3 regions of the Kitasatospora sp. NPDC101155 genome follow, and region 1 is predicted to be linked to each of the others. Evidence: riboswitches for the same ligand, from Rfam matches in the RefSeq annotation. Region 1 holds a riboswitch; each other region holds the start of a gene.
The links. A riboswitch is a leader RNA that binds a small molecule or an ion and turns the genes downstream of it on or off. The one in region 1 is predicted to bind cobalamin.
Positions count from the first base shown of each region.

Region 2: another riboswitch for cobalamin. It lies ahead of ACIRYZ_RS19645 (HoxN/HupN/NixA family nickel/cobalt transporter); the one in region 1 lies ahead of ACIRYZ_RS43370 (cobalamin biosynthesis protein).
Region 3: another riboswitch for cobalamin. It lies ahead of ACIRYZ_RS11745 (ribonucleoside-diphosphate reductase subunit alpha); the one in region 1 lies ahead of ACIRYZ_RS43370 (cobalamin biosynthesis protein).

Region 1 is NZ_JBIWPN010000076.1:11,516-15,720, forward strand. Features, by position in the region: gene ACIRYZ_RS43365 (cobyric acid synthase) at 1-591, opposite strand, end outside; gene ACIRYZ_RS43370 (cobalamin biosynthesis protein) at 588-1,550, opposite strand; cobalamin riboswitch at 1,649-1,780, opposite strand; gene ACIRYZ_RS43375 (helix-turn-helix domain-containing protein) at 1,987-2,679, shown strand; gene ACIRYZ_RS43380 (alpha/beta hydrolase family protein) at 2,815-3,951, shown strand.
Region 2 is NZ_JBIWPN010000012.1:30,637-34,841, reverse strand. Features, by position in the region: gene ACIRYZ_RS19655 (hypothetical protein) at 1-989, opposite strand, end outside; gene ACIRYZ_RS19650 (ArsR/SmtB family transcription factor) at 1,059-1,442, opposite strand; cobalamin riboswitch at 1,524-1,717, shown strand; gene ACIRYZ_RS19645 (HoxN/HupN/NixA family nickel/cobalt transporter) at 1,749-2,858, shown strand; gene ACIRYZ_RS19640 (EamA family transporter) at 2,867-3,718, opposite strand; gene ACIRYZ_RS19635 (helix-turn-helix domain-containing protein) at 3,870-4,205, shown strand, end outside.
Region 3 is NZ_JBIWPN010000006.1:202,145-206,349, reverse strand. Features, by position in the region: gene ACIRYZ_RS11755 (glycoside hydrolase family 26 protein) at 1-776, opposite strand, end outside; gene ACIRYZ_RS11750 (hypothetical protein) at 914-2,071, opposite strand; cobalamin riboswitch at 2,273-2,416, shown strand; gene ACIRYZ_RS11745 (ribonucleoside-diphosphate reductase subunit alpha) at 2,607-4,205, shown strand, end outside.

The DNA.
Region 1 (4,205 bases):
CTTGTTGACGAACCAGCCCGCCACGTGCCGCTGGTCCTCGGCCGACAGCAGCGCCAGCGTCCCGTACATCGCGGCGAAGACCCCGCCGCGGTCGATGTCGCCGACCACCACGACGGGCAGTCCGGCGGCCGTGGCCAGGCCCATGTTGGCGATGTCCCGGTCGCGCAGGTTGATCTCGGCGGGCGAGCCGGCGCCCTCGCAGACCACCACGTCGAAGCGGCGGCGCAGGTCCGCCAGGCACTCCAGGGAGCGTTCGAGCAGGACGGGCTTGCGCTCCCGGTAGTCCAGCGCGCCCACCTCGGCCACCGGCCGGCCGAGCAGCACCACCTGGCTGCGGCCGTCCGCGCCGGGCTTGAGCAGCACCGGGTTCATCGCCGCCTCCGGCTCCACCCGGGCGGCCTGGGCCTGCATCGCCTGGGCGCGGCCGATCTCGGCACCGTCGGCGGTGACGAAGGAGTTCAGCGACATGTTCTGTGCCTTGAACGGCGCGACCCGCACGCCCTGGCGGGCCAGCCAGCGGCAGATCCCGGCCGTCACCACGCTCTTGCCCGCGTCCGAGGTCGTCCCGGCGACCAGCAGCGCGTTCGTCATGCCCCACCCCTCTTCATCAGGAGCCGCAGCAGGACGTGCCCCGCGACCGTCGTACCCAGCGCCAGCGCGCCCACCCGCCGGGACAGCGTGCAGGCCCGCTCGATGTCGTCCACCGTCACCGGCCGCAACTCTGCGCCCAGCACCGGCCGGTGCTCCACGCGCTCCCCGTACTGCAAGGTCCCGCCCAGCCGCACGCCCACCGCGCCGGCGAAGGCCGACTCGGCCTGGCCCGCGTTCGGGCTCGGGTGCGCGGAGCCGTCCCGCCGCCAGACCCGCCAGGCGGTCCGGGGCTCGGGTGCGGCGGCCACCGTCAGCAACGCGGTGAGCCGGGCGCCCGGCCAGCCGGCCACGTCGTCCAGCCGGGCCGAGGCCCAGCCGAAGCGGGCGTAGCGGGGCGAGCGGTGGCCCACCATCGCGTCCAGGGTGTTTACCGCGCGGAAGGCCAGCAGGCCCGGCGAGCCCGCCAGGGCGCCCCAGGTCAGGGCGTTCACCACGGCGTCGGCGGTGTTCTCGGCCACCGACTCGACCACGGCCCGGGCGATCTGCTGTTCGTCCAGCGCGCTCGGGTCCCGCCCGCACAGGTGCGGCAGCCGTTCCCGGGCGGCCGTCAGATCGCCCGCGGCGAGGGAGCGGCCGATGGTGCGCGCCTCCCGGGTCAGCGAGGTGCCGCCGAGCACCGTCCAGGTCGCCGCCGCGGCCAGTGCCGCCCGCCCCAGCGGACGGCGTCCCACCGTACGGTCCAGGGCCAGCGTGCCGGCCGTGACCGCGCCCACGCACAGCGCCGTGTACGCCGTCCCGGCCGTGCGGCCGTCGCGCCACAGGCGCCGTTCGAGGCGGGTCGCGGCGCTGCCGAAGAGCGCGACGGGGTGGCCGCGGCGGGGGTCGGCGAAGCGGGCGTCGACGGCGTAGCCCGCGACGGCGCCCAGCGCGAAGGCGGCGGCGCGGGTCAGCGGGCGCACTGCGGTGGGCAGCTCGGGGTCCGATGGGGCGGGGCAGGCTGCATCGCGTGCGTGTCCTCACTCAGGGTCCGCGCCCTGGATCGACGTACCGGGGGCGAGAGTCTCCTGGCTTCCGGGTCGGACGCACCCCCGGGCCTTCCAGCGGCTTCTGACGGCCCGCCGTGACACCTTCCGAGCGTGCTCCCCGGTGACAGTGGCGGGACCGCGCCGGATTCGCACCGGCTTCCTCTCCATGCCTCCGTTTGGCGCAAGGATCCCATCACGCGGCCGATCCACGCGTCAACCGAGGTCACGGAGGGGTTGGTCACACGGCGGCCGCACGGCGGCCGGGTGCCGTCACTGTGCGATCGCCCAGCGCGGCGGAGGGCCCGTCAGTCCCGCTTCGTGCGTTCCGGGGCTGGGGGCGCGCCGAGGGCCGCGCCTACCGTTCGGTGCCATGCGCCGCAGAAAGACCCCCGCCGCCGCCCCGCCCCCGGTGCCGTTCTCGCCCGAGGCCGCACGCGCCCACCGGGTCGGCCTCGGCCTGACCCCCGAACAGGTCGCCGAGGGTATGGCCGCCCACGGCGTACGGCTGCTGTTCGGCCACGTCCTCGCCTGGGAGAACGGCGACCTGAGGCCCGGCGAGGCCGAGCTCATCGCCCTCGCCCGCGCCCTCTGGTGCCCCGCCGCCGACCTGATGGGGGCGCGCCCGACGCGCCTGCGGGACCACCGCATCGCCCGCGAACTCGGCCAGGAGGCCGTGGCCGAACGCGTCGGCATGTCCCTGCCCGCCTACCAGCAGGCCGAACTGACCGGCTACTGGGACGGCGACCCGGACCAGACCCACGCCCTCGCCCAGGTCCTCGGCCTGCGGCTGACCGAGCTGGTCGAGGCCACCGGCCGCGCCGAGGCCCTGGACCGGCTGCTGCGCCAGTGCGTCGCCGGCCGCTGGCAGCCCCATCTGCGCGCCCTCGCCCGTCTCGTCCCCGTCCCCGAGCCGGACCTCGCAGCCGTCCTCCCCGTCCTCCACCAGGAACACCACGTCCCCACCCACTGGGGCACCCCCAGCGTGCCCCGCATCCCCGCCCCGCCGCTCACCCCCCGGTTCTGGCAGCTGCTCGCGGCCCAGCCGACGGCCGTTCCGGTCTGAGGCTCCTCTTCCTCCCCCGTGCCCCGGTTCCCTTCCCATTCCCCGGATGGCCCATTCCGGTGGCCTGGGGAGCACGACCCTGGTGAACTGGTGTACGAACACCGTCCGGGTCCGTGAAGCAGAGCGGGGAACGATATGCGTTGGCGAACCGCAGCGGTCGTGGCCGCCGCTGCCGTCGGGGCCGGGGCCGTCGTCCTGGTGATCGGCCGCCGGGCCTCCGAGCGGATGGTCCATCCGGGCGCGGGGCCGGGTGCGGGGCCAGGGGCGGCCGTGCAGGAGTCCGGGCCCATCCTGGTGCAGAGCCTCGCCGCCGGCCGGGTCACCTTCACCCGCCGCCCCGAGAGCCTGCGGCGCGGCCGCTGGGCCGTCGAGTGGGAGGGCGGCGGGCACGCGGTGGTCGAGGAGATCCTGCACAGCGACGAGCAGGGCGTCACCCGGCGGCTCGTCCGCGCGGACCGGGGCACCCTCACGCCCGGCACCGAGGTGCACTTCACCCCCCGCGTGCTGCTCGGCGACCCCACCGAGGCGCTCGGCCTGGCCTTCAGTGACACCAGCGCCGACGGCGAGCTGGGCGCCCTCCCGGCCTGGCACCTCGACGGCAAGCGCGGTACCTGGGTGATCCTCGTCCACGGCACCGAGGCCGACCGCCAGCAGACCCTCCCGGTCCTGCCCGTCCTCGACCGCCTCGGCCTGCCCGTCCTCGCCGTCACCTACCGCGGCGACGCGGGCGCCCCCGCCTCCCCGGACGGGTTGAGCCACTTCGGCGCGACCGAGTGGCGCGACGTCGAGTCGGCGATACGGCTGGCGCTCGACCACGGTGCGGGCCGGGTGATCCTGTACGGCTGGTCGTTGGGCGCCACCATGGTCCTGCACGCGGCGGCCCGCTCCGCGTGGGCGCACACCATCAGCGGGCTGATCCTCGACTCGCCCGTCCTCGACCTGCCCGCCTCCGCCCGCCGCGACGCCGCCCGGGCCGGCTTCACGGGCGTCGCCGCCGAGCTGGGCGCCCTGGCCGCCGAGGGGCGCACCGGCGTCGACCTCGCCGACTTCGCCCGGCTCGCCGAGGGAGCGGACCTGCACGCCCCCACCCTGGTGCTGCACAGCCCCAGCGACCGGATAGCCCCCTTCGGCGCCGCCCAGCGCCTCGCGGCCGCCCGCCCGGACGTGGTCAACCTGCAGGCCTTCCCGGGCGCCGACCACGCCGCCCTGTGGAACTCCGCCCCCGACCACTACACCGAACTCCTCCGTCGCTGGCTCACCCCCCTGCTCTGACCGCGCCGGCCCCGGCTTCGGGGGCCAAATTTGGCCCTGTGGGTGAGGGTCGGCCCATCCGACTTCCCCGCGACAGCCCACCCGACCGCCCGTTGCCGCCCCGGGAAGCACCACCGGCCCGGGGCGCCCGCGGCTCCGCCCTGCCGTCCACGCGACCCCCGTTCGATTCGCTGTCCGGATCGCGCCCCCGGCGCGGCTCCCGCTCGCGTACCAGAAGTCGGCCCGGCGGACTTCCCGTGCCGAAACCTCCGTCC
Region 2 (4,205 bases), on a different contig from region 1:
CCGTCCGGGTCGAGGACGGGCGCGGCCTGGCCGAAGGCGTAGCTGGGGGAGTGCGGGTCGAGTTCGGCGGCGCCGGTGGCGACCAGCAGGGTGCGGCGGCCCAGGGCGGCGCCGTAGACGGAGACCGAGCCGTGGTCGCCGATCAGGCAGTCGGCGGCGACCAGTGCGGCCTGCCAGCCCTGGTGCGGCGGGATCAGCCGCAGGCCCATCCGGCGGGCGTCGTCGAGCAGCGTCTCGGGGTCGTGCCGGCTCCAGATGTTGGGGTGCAGCACGACGGCCACCGTGTACTCGTCGGCGGGCAGCCGGCGGACCAGGCGGCGGGGCAGGTCGGGGCGGCGGCCGAGTAACGAGTGCCCGCTCCAGGTGGAGTTGACGACGACGAGCCGGCGGCCGTCGACGGCGCCGAGTGCGGCGCGGTAGGCGTCCCGGGAGCGTACGCTGCCGAGGATCCGGTCGAAGCACGGGTCGCCGACGACCCGGGCGACGTCCAGGGCCTCGGGGCAGGAGACCCGCAGCCGGTCCAGCTGCTCGGGGTGGGAGAGGCCGAGGACGTCCACGAACACCCGCCCCCGGTGGGTGAGTTCGTTGCGGGACAGGCCCGCGGCGCTGACCGTGTCGCCGGTGGACTCGGTGACCAGGCGGTTGTAGCCGGCGCCGTGCGGGAGGACGACCAGGTGGGCGTCCAGCCGGTGCATGGAGGCGTGGACGGCGCAGGCGACGGCCAGGTCGAAGCGGCGGCGGACGGCGTCCTCCCACTCCAGCACGGTGTAGCCGGGCAGGTCGCGCAGGTAGTCGGTGAGGCCGCGGTCGGCGAAGGCGGAGCCGGGGTTGACGGTGAAGTACCGCTCGATGCCGTCCTGGTTCAGCAGGGTGAGGACGTCCAGGACCCGGGTCGCCGAGGTGAGGGTGCGGGCGACCGCCAGCACGCGGGCCTTGACCGGGCGGGTGTTCCAGCGGTCGGCGGGCCAGACGTGGGGGTGGGACGGCACCTCATGATCGTACTCATCCGGGCCGCTCCCGGGGGCCCCTTGCGAGAGACGGCCGGGCCCGAGTGTCGGTCAGCCCGCCGCTGCGGTGGGTTCGTGGTGTTCTCCGGCGGCGCACTCGTCGAGGAGGGGGCGCATGCTGTCGTCCACGAGCCGGTAGCGCACCACGCGTCCGTCCTTGTCCCCGGTGACCACGCCCGCCGTGCGCAGCAGTCGCAGGGCCTGGGAGACGGCGGGGTCGCGCATGCCGGTGGCAACCGCCAGGTCGCTGACGGCGAGCGGGCCAGCCCGGTGCAGGGCGAGCAGCAGGGCGAGCCGTCCGGGGTCGGCGAGCAGGGAGAACCGCTCGGCCCAGGACCGGACGTGCGCGGTGTCGCCGATCGCGGCGATGGCCTCGCAGACCCGGTGGCCGTCGATGGTGCGGTGGCCCGCGCGGTCGGCCGGTACGAGATGCATGCGGACATTCTGGCAGCTCACGACCTGTGATCCTGGACACCTGCACAGGTGCGCAACCTTGCGAGGGTGGTGGACTGCCCCTACGGTGTTCCCCGCCGTGGTGCTCGGGAAGACCGGTGACGGACCCTCAGGGGTCCCAGTCCGGAGCGGCCCTCGCCACTGTGATCGGGGGAGAGTTGTCCGAACCCACGTGCCACTGGGCGCCTCGTGCGCCTGGGAAGGCGGGTCCGGAAGCCCCGTAAGCCAGGAGACCGGCCACGGCATCTCACGAAGTCTTTCCACGAGGTGCTGGAGCGTGATCCGAAGATGACCCTGCCCGAAACCGCCACTCCCACGGAGGCGGCCCCCTCGGTCCTGCCCACCTTCAGGTGGAAGCGCGAGGACACCATCCGCACGGCCGGGTTGATGGGGGTGATCCTGGCCATGCACGTGGTGGCCTTCGGGACGCTCGTCTTCCTGGTCGCGCCGCACAACTACGCGGTCGGGACCCAGGTCTTCGGGGTGGGCCTGGGTATCACCGCGTACACCCTCGGCATGCGGCACGCCTTCGACGCCGACCACATCGCGGTGATCGACAACACCACCCGCAAGCTGATGGCGGACGGCAAGCGGCCGGTCTCGGTCGGGTTCTGGTTCGCCCTCGGGCACTCCTCGATGGTGGTCCTCATGGCCGCCCTGGTGGCGGGCGGCGCCCAGCTGGCGAACACGCTGATGGACGACGACTCGGCCACCCACAAGTGGCTCGGGCTGGTCGGCACCACGGCCTCCGGCGCCTTCCTCTACCTGATCGGCGCGCTCAACCTGGCGGCGCTGGTCGGCATCCTCAAGGTGTTCCGCTCGATGCGGGCCGGGAAGTACGACGAGGCGCAGCTGGAGGAGCACCTCAACTCGCGCGGCTTCATGGCCCGGGTGCTGAACCGGGCGACCCGCTCGATCACCCGGCCCGGACAGATGTTCCCGGTGGGCATGGTGCTGGGCCTGGGCTTCGACACCGCGACCGAGGTCACCCTGATGGTGATGGCCGGCTCGGGTGCGGCGGCCGGGCTGCCCTGGTACGCGATCGTCTGCCTGCCGCTGCTGTTCGCGGCGGGGATGAGCCTGTTCGACACCCTGGACGGGACCTTCATGAACTTCGCGTACCAGTGGGCGTTCTCCAACCCGGTGCGCAAGGTGTACTACAACCTGACCATCACCGGGCTGTCGATCGCGGTGGCCTTCATCATCGGCACCATCGAGCTGGTCGGGGTGCTGCACGAGAAGCTCGACCTGACCGACCCGGTCACCGGGTTCATCGCGGACATCTCGCTGGACAACGTCGGGTACGCGATCGCCGGGCTGTTCGTGGTGGTGTGGGCGATCGCGATCGCCTACTGGAAGCTGGCCGGGGTCGAGAAGCGCTGGACGCCCGCGGAGTAGTCCGTCGGTCACGCTGCCGCGAGCAGCAGCGTGCCCGCGACGGCGAGCCCGGCGCCGACCACCTGGACCGGGCGCAGCCGCTCCTTGAGTACTCCGCGCGCCAGCAGCGCGGTGACCACGGGGTAGAGCGAGGCGAGCACGGCGGCCACCGCCGCCGAGCCGCTGTGCGAGGCCATCGCGTACGTGGCGTTGCCGGCGACGTCGGCCAGCCCGACGGCGGTGAGCAGGGGCAGCCGGGCGCGCAGCTCGGGCAGCAGCCCGGAGGTGTCGGTACCGCGCAGGCCGAACAGCAGCGCGGCGCCGCCGACGGCGACGTTGACGAGCCGCTGGACGCACAGCACGAGCAGCAACCCGCCGCCGGCCGAGGCCTGGGCGAGCAGGGCCATGTTGGCGCCGAAGCCGAACGCGGCGGCCAGGGTGAGCAGCAGGGCCGTACGGGCGGCGGACGGCCCGCCGCGCTCGGGGCCGCCGGCCAGCACCACGCCGGCCACGGCCACCGCGATCCCGGCCACCTGGCCGAGACCGGGCCGCTCGCCGAGCGCCAGCCCGACGCCGACCGGCACCACGACGCCGACGGTGGCCAGCGGGGACACCACGCCCATCGGGCCGAGCGCGAGCGCCCGGTAGAAGGCGAGCATCGCGAACGGGCCGATCACCCCGGCGGCGACGGCGTACCAGAGGGCGGGGGAGGCGTCCGCCCAGCCGCCGGTGGCCAGGACCGCGAGGAGGAGGACGACGGTGGCCGCGGTCTGGGAGACGACCACGACGGCGAGCGCGGGCAGTCGGCGGGTGAGGACGCCGCCGCCGAAGTCGCCCAGGCCGGTGAGCAGGCTGGCGGAGAGGGCGAGCAGGACGGTCACTGGAGGTGCCAGGAGATCGAGGACAGCACAATGCACTCCGAAGTACAGTCGGATGGACTCGTTGCCGAGAAGGCAGCGTAGTTCACTGAGCTGCACCTCGCCGAACAATATTCTGCACTTTCCGTATTGTGGACACCGGAGGACTGCCCGCGTGCCGGACCCCGACCTCGTCTCCCAGGCCCTCGCCCGGAACCTCAAGCGACTGCGCGCCGAGCGCGGCCACACCCTGGACGCCCTCGCCGCCCGCTCCGGGGTGAGCCGCGGCATGATCGTCCAGATCGAGCAGGGCCGCACCAACCCGAGCGTGGCCACCGTGGTCCGGCTCGGCGACGCGCTCGGCGTCTCCATCGCCACGCTGCTCGACTACGAGGAGGGCCCGGACGTCCGGATCATCCCCGGCGACCAGGCCGTGCCGCTCTGGAGCGGTGAGAGCGGCGGGACCGGCACCCTGCTGCACGGGATCGAGGCGCCCGGGCCGCTGGAGCTG
Region 3 (4,205 bases), on a different contig from region 1:
CGGCCGAACCAGCCCGGGTCCTTGGCCGCCGGGGAGTTCGAACAGAGCACCCGGTCGAAGGACTTGACGTCCGATCCGGGGTAGGGCTCGTGGAAGGACATGCCGACGATCCCGGCCGGGGCGCCGCCGTTGTCCGGCAGTTCGGTGCTGCTGCCGTCGCAGTTCTGCTGGACGCCGGAGCTGCCGTAGGTGCCGTCGTCGGCGCGCGGGTGGCCGGACCAGACGGCGGTCATCAGGTCGACGGCGTCGTCTGTGTACTGCCAGCCGGTCCGGCAGGTGGGCCAGCGGCCGGCCGAGTAGGAGCGCGGGTTGCCCACGCCCCAGGCGTTCTGGCCGTATCCGGGGCCGAGGTCGGTCTCCAGGAAGCCGGGCAGCCTGCCGGTGATGTCGGCGGCCTTCTTGTAGTAGTAGCCGACCTGCTTGGTGCCCCGGTAGTCGCCGTACTCGGGGTTGTTGCGCTCGTTGTGCGCCTCGACGTGCTGGCCGATCACCGTGCCGCCGCTCTGCCCGGTGCGGGCCTGGCTCTCCAGGTCCGCGAGGAACTGCTGGACGGCGCGGGCGTTCGGCGAGGCCTGTGGGTCCCGGGCCAGCAGGTCCCGGCCCACGTCCGGCGGCAGGGTGCGTCCGGGGGCGCCCACCGACACCGGTACCCGCGCGGGCTGTTCGCCGTCGACCCGGTCGTCCCGGCCGAGCAGCGCGAAGGTGCCCGCGACGACCACGATCCCTGCCGCGGCCAGGAGGGCGGGCTTGCCGCGCAGGGCACTGGGCAGGGCCACGACCGCTCCTCCGGTTGCTTGCCGGCACCGACCCCCACGGACGCAACCGGAACACACGTACGAATGACCCCTGAGAGCCTGCCACACTCCCCCGGCCCCGGCGAACGGATCCGCCGGCACCGGGGTGTCACGGCAGGTCAGCCGGCCGGGGTGGCCGCCGGCGTGCCCTGCGAACCGGGCGTGGCGGAGCCCGCCGCCTTGGCCCGCTGGAGCAGCTGGCCCTTCACGTGCTCGGCGAAACCGGAGGCCGCCGCGGTCGCGGTGGCATCGGGGGCGTTGCCGCCCTTCGCCGAACCCTCGACGGTGAAGTAGTCGTACCGGCCCAGGCTGCTGTGCGTGCTGGTGCAGCCGGGGTTGGCGCAGAACGCCGGGGCGCCGGGCGCCGGAAGGCCCTTGAGCTGGCCGGCGTAGTTCTTCACCGCGGTCTCGGCCTGGATCTTGTGGTCGAAGACCGCGACACCGACGGTCACCGCGCTGTCGCCGGAGACGTACGTCGCCCGGAGCACCTTCTGGCAGCCCTGGTCGCCGAGGATCTTGCCGAGACCGCCGGTGGTGGAGTTGCCGTCCCAGCAGGGCTGGTCCAGCGAGACCACGGTCCGGTTCCAGGTCGCGCCGTTGACCGTCACCTGCATCGCGGAGAACAGCGCCCCCGCGTCCTGCGGCGCCGGGTCGGTGGCGGCTTCCCAGATCGGCTTCGACGGGTCGTCCGTCTGGCCGCCCGGGGTCGCGCTCGCGCTCGACGGCCCGGGGGTCGGCTTGTTCGAGGCGGACGCGGTGGTGACCGGACCGACCTTCTTGGTGTCGTCCTTCTTGCCCATGAGCAGCACGCCGCCCGCGGCCAGACCACCCACCACGACGACGGCGGCCACGATGCCGATGACCCTCATCCGGCGCTTGCGCTTGCCGTCGGCCTCGTTGCGGTCCGCCAGCGCCTCCCAGTTCGGCTCGACGCGCTGCGGCGGCACGGGCTGCTGGGGCGGCTGCTGCTGCCACTGCGGCTGAGGGGCCGTCGGCTGCACCGGCTGCGACTGCGGCTGCGGCTGCGGCTGCGGCATCGGCTGGGGCTGGGGCTGCGCGACCGGCTGCGGCCGGGGCTGCGGCACCGGCGGGACGGGCTGCGAGAGCGGCTGCGCGGACGGCACCACCGGCCCGTACGAGGCCGGCGGCGGGCCGAAACCGCCGCTCGGCGGCGGCACCGGACCCGGCGCCACCGACTGCTGATTCTGTGCGCCCCCCGGCCCGGCGGGAGGCGTTCCCTGCGGCCCGTGCCCAGGTACGCCGGTTCCGTCGCTCATGCGCCCAGATCGTAGGGCATCCCCCTGACCGTCGATCCGCCCGGTGACCATTCCGTGCCGAAACCAGGACGCGGGCGTGTGGATCCGGGCCGCCCGAGGCGCGGATCCGGGCACCGGACGGGCACGAACCGCCACCCGCCCCGGTACCGCCGGTCATCGCGCCAACACACCACGCCGCACTACATGTGGTGCCACATCAGTGAGGCACCACTACATGTATGCTCGTTCCTGCTGTCGATGCAGGGGAACCCGGTGGGAATCCGGGACTGCCCCGCAGCGGTGTGCGGGCGGCTCCAGCAGCCGTGTCCGCGAGTCCGAGTACCTGCCGACGGCGTGCCCACGGCCCTCCCGCAGAGGCCGCGCCAGCACCAGCAGTACACCTCCGGGCCTCGCGGGCGGGCCGGGGAGACACCGTCGCGCGGCGCCGTTTGCGTTCGCGCCGTGCTCCCCTGCCCAGATCGGTCCGGTGCCACCCGATCACTGCCGCCGATCGCCGCCAGGAGAGAGCGCCTTGACCACCGCTGCCTCAGCCACCCTGCCCGCCCAGGGCTCCGGTACCGCCTTCACCGACCGGACGGTCTCCGACCCCGGCGGAGCGCTGCTGCGGCTTCTCACCGACCGGAGCGCCGACCTCACCGAGGTGGACCCCGGCCATGTCGCCGCCGCCGCGCTGCGCGGCCGCCACGCCGGCTCGGACTTCGCCGAGCTGCGCGGGCTGGCCGTGGACGCCGCCGCGTCGATGATCGCCGAGGACCCCCAGTACTCGAAGCTGGCGGCCCGCCTGCTCGCCCTGGAGATCGTCGACGAGGCGAACAGCCAGGGCTCGGTGTCCTTCTCCGCCTCGATCGCCGTCGGCCACGCCGAGGGCCTGATCGGCGACACCACCGCGGCCTTCGTCGCCAAGCATGCCGCCGCCCTGGACGCGCTGATCGACGCCGCTGGCGACGACCGCTTCGAGTACTTCGGCCTGCGCACCGTGCAGTCCCGCTACCTGCTGCGCCACCCGATCACCCGCAAGGTGATCGAGACCCCGCAGCACTTCCTGCTCCGCGTCGCCTGCGGCCTGGCGGTCGGCGACTCCGAGCAGTCGGTGCGCGAGGTGGCCGAGCTGTACGGCCTGATGAGCCGCCTGGAGTACCTGACCTCCTCGCCGACGCTCTTCAACTCCGGCACCCGGCACCCGCAGATGTCGAGCTGCTACCTGCTCGACTCCCCGCTGGACAACCTGGACTCGATCTACAACCGCTACGCGCAGATCGCCCGGCTGTCCAAGCACGCCGGCGGCATCGGCCTGTCCTACTCGCGCATCCGCTCGCGTGGCAGCCTGATCCGCGGCACCAACGGCAAGTCCAACGGCATCGTCCCGTTCCTGCGCACCCTCGACTCCTCGGTCGCCGCGGTCAACCAGGGCGGCCGCCGCAAGGGCGCGGCCTGCGTCTACCTGGAGACCTGGCACGCCGACATCGAGGAGTTCCTGGAGCTGCGCGACAACACCGGTGAGGAGGCGCGCCGCACCCACAACCTCAACCTGGCGCACTGGATCCCGGACGAGTTCATGCGCCGGGTCAACGCCAACGCCGACTGGTCGCTGTTCTCCCCCGCCGACGTGCCCGAGCTGGTCGACCTGTGGGGGGCCGACTTCGACGAGGCCTACCGCAAGGCCGAGCTGGCCGGCAAGGCCGTGCGCACCATCCCGGCGCAGACCCTGTACGCCCGCATGATGCGCACCCTGGCGCAGACCGGCAACGGCTGGATGACCTTCAAGGACGCCTCCAACCGCGCCGCCAACCAGACCGCGCTGCCGGGCCGCACGGTGCACTCCTCCAACCTGTGCACCGAGATCCTGGAGGTCACGGACGACTCCGAGACCGCCGTCTGCAACCTCGGCTCGGTCAACCTCGGCGCGCACGTGGCCGCCGGTGCCTCGGTCGAGGACCTGCTCGGTGCGATGGACTGGGAGCGGCTGGACGCCACCGTGCGCACCGCCGTCACCTTCCTCGACCGCGTGGTGGACATCAACTTCTACCCGACCACCGAGGCCGGCACCTCCAACTCCCGCTGGCGGCCGGTCGGCCTCGGCGTGATGGGCCTGCAGGACGTCTTCTTCAAGCTGCGGATCGACTTCGACTCGGCG